One region of the Aminobacter sp. Y103A genome, then DNA from elsewhere that is predicted to be linked to it. Evidence: riboswitches for the same ligand, from Rfam matches in the RefSeq annotation. Region 1 holds a riboswitch; the other holds the start of a gene.

Evidence for each region. A riboswitch is a leader RNA that binds a small molecule or an ion and turns the genes downstream of it on or off. The one in region 1 is predicted to bind S-adenosylmethionine.
Region 2: it holds a riboswitch for S-adenosylmethionine, as region 1 does, so the genes downstream of both, metA (homoserine O-acetyltransferase MetA) here and Amn_RS04725 (O-succinylhomoserine sulfhydrylase) in region 1, are expected to answer to the same signal.

Annotation. Positions count from the first base shown of each region.
Region 1 covers NZ_AP017986.1:971,100-973,298, forward strand. The annotation lists gene apaG (Co2+/Mg2+ efflux facilitator ApaG/CorD) at 1-18, opposite strand, end outside; gene Amn_RS04725 (O-succinylhomoserine sulfhydrylase) at 179-1,372, opposite strand; SAM riboswitch at 1,416-1,493, opposite strand; gene Amn_RS04730 (2'-deoxycytidine 5'-triphosphate deaminase) at 1,635-2,199, shown strand, end outside.
Region 2 covers NZ_AP017986.1:4,807,570-4,809,768, forward strand. The annotation lists gene hisC (histidinol-phosphate transaminase) at 1-832, opposite strand, end outside; SAM riboswitch at 986-1,063, shown strand; gene metA (homoserine O-acetyltransferase MetA) at 1,113-2,036, shown strand; gene Amn_RS23530 (LysR family transcriptional regulator) at 2,083-2,199, opposite strand, start outside.

The DNA.
Region 1 (2,199 bases):
GGTGATTGCGCGATACATATGCTGCGCTCCTTGGCCTGCACGATGACAGAGTCCGCCGCGCGAGGCTGCGGGTCAACTGCTGTTCGACAAAATCACGCCGATTGTGATGAGGCTGTGACGGATCTTACCGCCGGCTTGAACGGCGCTCCCGGTTGCGGAGCGCCGTTGTCCCGGGCGTCTAGCGCGCCGCCTTCAGCGCGTCGCCGATGTCGTTGAGCAGGTCGTCGGCGTCTTCGAGGCCGACCGACAGACGCAGCGTGCCGTCGTCGATGCCGAGCTCGGCGCGGGCCTCGTCGGTGAGGTTCTTGTGCGTCGTCGTCGCCGGATGGGTGATCAGGCTCTTGGCGTCGCCGAGATTGTTCGAGATCAGCACGATCCGCAGCGCGTTCTCGAAGGCGAAAGCGGCTTTCTTGCCGCCCTTGACGTCGAAGCAGATCAGCGTCGAGCCGCCCGACATCTGGCGCTTGACGATGTCGGCCTGCGGGTGGTCGGCGCGGCCCGGATAGATCAGGCGCGACACTTCAGGCTGCTCGGCGAGGAAGTCGGCGATCTTTCCGGCGGTCTCGGTCTGCTGGCGCACGCGCAGCGGCAGTGTCTCCAAGCCCTTGAGCAGCGTCCAGGCGTTGAACGGCGACAGGCTCGGGCCGGTGTGGCGGAAGTAGTCGTGCAGGTTCTCATCGATCCACTTCTTGTCCGACAGGATGACGCCGCCGAGGCAGCGGCCCTGGCCGTCGATGTGCTTGGTGGCAGAATAGACGACGACATGGGCGCCGAGCTCGAGCGGCTTCTGCTGCATCGGCGTGGCGAAGACATTGTCGACGACGAGGCGTGCGCCGATCGAATTGGCAAGGGTCGCGACCGCCGCGATGTCGACGACTTCGAGCGTCGGGTTGGTCGGGCTTTCCAGGAAGAACAGCTTGGTGTTGGGCTGGACCGCCTTTTCCCAGTTCTCGATCAGCGTGCCGTCGACCAGCGTCGCCTCGATGCCATACTTGGGCGCCAGCGTCTCGACGACCCAGCGGCACGAGCCGAACAGGGCACGGGCAGCAACGATGTGGTCGCCGGCCTTCAGGCCGCACAGGATGGCGGCGGTGACGGCCGCCATGCCGGAGGCGGTGGCACGTGCGTCCTCCGCGCCTTCGAGCGCACACATGCGCTTTTCGAACATGTCGACGGTGGGATTGGCGTAGCGCGAATAGATGAAGCCGGGGGTCTCGCCCTTGAAGCGGGCCTCGGCGCTTTCGGCGCTTTCATAGACATAGCCCTGGGTCAGGAAGATCGATTCCGAGGTCTCGCCGAAGCCGGAGCGAAGGCTGCCGCCATGGACGAGGGTGGTCTGGGGTTTCCAGTTACGCTGCTTTTCGGAGCTCATAGCCAAATCCAAATACAAAAAAACCGGCCGCGATAAGTCGCAACCGGTCCACAACGCGGCCCTTTAGCGACTTGTTTAACGTGGCTGCAAGCCGACCGGCCAAATCACCACGGGATAAATGTCCTTTAGACCCGCAGCCTGCTTGCGTCAATTGCGAGGACGACTAAACGTTTTGGGCCACGCACATGAGCCCGGAAACGGTCGGGATCCAGCGGCCCCGGCTCGCTTTTTGGGCTGGCGGCGCTGTAGAGGAGTGAGGCAATTGCGGCAGTCGGGCATTCTTCCAGACCAGGACATCGCGGCGCTGTTTGCGTCGGGCGCGCTCAAGGCGTCGCCGCTCGATGCCGACCAGATCCAGCCGGCGAGCCTCGACCTGCGCCTTGGCGCCATCGCATATCGCGTGCGCGCGTCCTTCCTGCCTGGCCCCAATTCGCTGGTTCAGGCCAAGCTCGACCGGCTCAAGCTGCACGAGATCGACCTGAGCAATGGCGCGGTGCTGGAGACGGGCTGCGTCTACATCGTGCCGCTGCTGGAGAGTCTTGCTTTGCCTGCCGAAATATCGGCCTCGGCCAACCCGAAGAGCTCGACCGGCCGCCTCGACATCTTCACCCGTGTCATGACCGACCATGGCCAGGAGTTTGACAAGATTCCCGCCGGCTACAGCGGCCCGCTCTATCTTGAGGTCAGCCCGCGCACCTTCCCGATCGTCGCGCGCAAGGGTTCGCGCCTGTCGCAGATCCGCTTCCGCAAGGGAAATGCGCTGTTGTCGGAAACCGAGCTCAACGCGCTGCACCTGTCCGACCGGCTGGTGGCGATCGATCCGCCAA
Region 2 (2,199 bases), 1.8 Mb from region 1:
GCTCGACATGGCCGCGGTCTTCCATTGCCGCCACGCCGGCCTCGATGGCCGCCGCATTGACGTTGAAGGGACCGCGCATGCGCTCCAGCACGTCGATGATGTGCGACGGCGCATAGATCCAGCCGATGCGCATGCCGCCAAGGCCGTGGATCTTGGAGAAGGTCCGCGTCATGACGACGTTCTCGTTGGCCGCGACCAGCTCGACGCCCGATTCATAGTCGTTGCGGCGGACATATTCGGCATAGGCGGCATCGAGCACGAGCAGCACGTTCTTGGGCAGTGCCGCGTGCAGGCGGCGCACCTCCTCGAACGGCAGGTAGGTGCCGGTCGGGTTGTTGGGGTTGGCGAGGAAGACGATCCTGGTCTTCGGCGTCACCGCCGCGATGATGTTGTCAACGCTGGCCTTCTCGGCATCCTCCTTGGCAACGACCGGCATGGCACCGGCTGCCTGGGTGTAGATCTTGTAAACCATGAAGCCGTGCTCGGTGTAGACGGCCTCGTCGCCCGGCGAGAGATAGCTCTGGGACAACAGGCCCAGCACTTCGTCGGAGCCATTGGTGCACAGGATGTTGGCAGGATTCAGCCCATGGGTCGCCGCGATCGCCTGCCTCAGGCGTGACGCCGACCCATCGGGATAATACTCCATCTTATGCGATAGCCTTTGGACGGCCTCGATCGCATGGGGCGAGGCGCCGAGCGGATTTTCGTTCGACGACAGCTTATGGACCTTGGCGACGCCTGCCGGAGCGGAGCTCTTGCCGGGGACATAGGCTGCGATGTCCATGATGCCGGCGCGGGGTTCGGGGCGAATCTGCTCGGGTGCCTTGGTCATTTCGAAATATCCTGGATTGGCGCCTCCGGCCGGAGGCCGCAGCGGAAATACCGCCCGGTGCACGCAATGTCGAGGAAAACCGGCGGAACCGGGCGGTCTGGCCGGACGAATGGGTCGCGGTTGACGCAATCCCCGACCGGGCGTAATAGCAGGGCATAGACCCGTGGTGATTTGGCCGGTCGGCTTGCAGCCACGTTAAACAAGTCGCTAAAGGGCCGTTTGCGATCCGTAAACCGGCTTTGCGACAGCAATGCCGGTTTTGTTTTTTGGAGTTCGCACAGTGCCGATCAAGATCCCGGATCAACTCCCCGCCCGCCAAGTGCTGGAAAAAGAGGGCGTGTCCATCATGGATGAGCAGACAGCTCTCCGCCAGGACATCCGTCCGCTGCAGATCGGCCTGCTCAACCTGATGCCCAACAAGGTCAGGACCGAAACGCAGATCGCGCGCCTGATCGGCGCCAGCCCGCTGCAGGTCGAACTGACGCTGGTGCGCATCGGCACCCACAAGGCCAAGAACACCTCAGAAGATCACCTCATCGCCTTCTATCAGACCTGGGAAGAGGTCAAGGATCGCAAGTTCGACGGCTTCATCATCACCGGTGCGCCGGTGGAACTGCTGCCTTTCGAGGACGTGACCTACTGGGACGAACTCAAGCAGATCATGGACTGGACGACGACCAACGTGCACTCGCCGTTCTTCATCTGCTGGGGCGCGATGGCGGCCGCCTGGCATTTTCACCGCGTTCCCAAGCACACGCTGGAGCACAAGGCGTTCGGCGTCTACCGCCACAACAACAACGCGCCTGCCTCGCCCTATCTCGCCGGCTTCTCCGACGATTTCGCCATACCGGTGTCGCGCTGGACCGAGGTCCGTGCCTCTGACATCCCCGAAGGCTCCGGCCTGGAGCTTTTGATGGAATCGGAAGAGACCGGCCCGAGCCTGCTGGCCGAAGAAGCCGGCAACCGGCTCTACATGTTCAACCACATCGAATACGACTCGACCTCACTCAAGGAAGAGTATGACCGCGACGTGGCCGCCGGCGTGACGATTGCCGTGCCGCACGAATATTACCCCGACGACGACCCGCAGCGCCGGCCGCTGAATCGCTGGCGCTCGCACGCCCATCTTTTGTTCGGCAACTGGATCAACCGCGTCTACCAGACCACCGAGTACGATCTGGAAAACATCGGCAAGGGCCGCTAGCCTCCCCGAACAGGACCGCGCTCGACGCCGGGCGCGGTCCTTTGCCCTACCCCGCTTTGGCTCGATGCTCGTGGAAGGCGCAGGCGAGGATGCGCAGGGCTTCGCGCGAGCGGCGGTCGGTGAGCGACGAGTGCAGCACGATTTCGGTTGCCGGCACATCGGG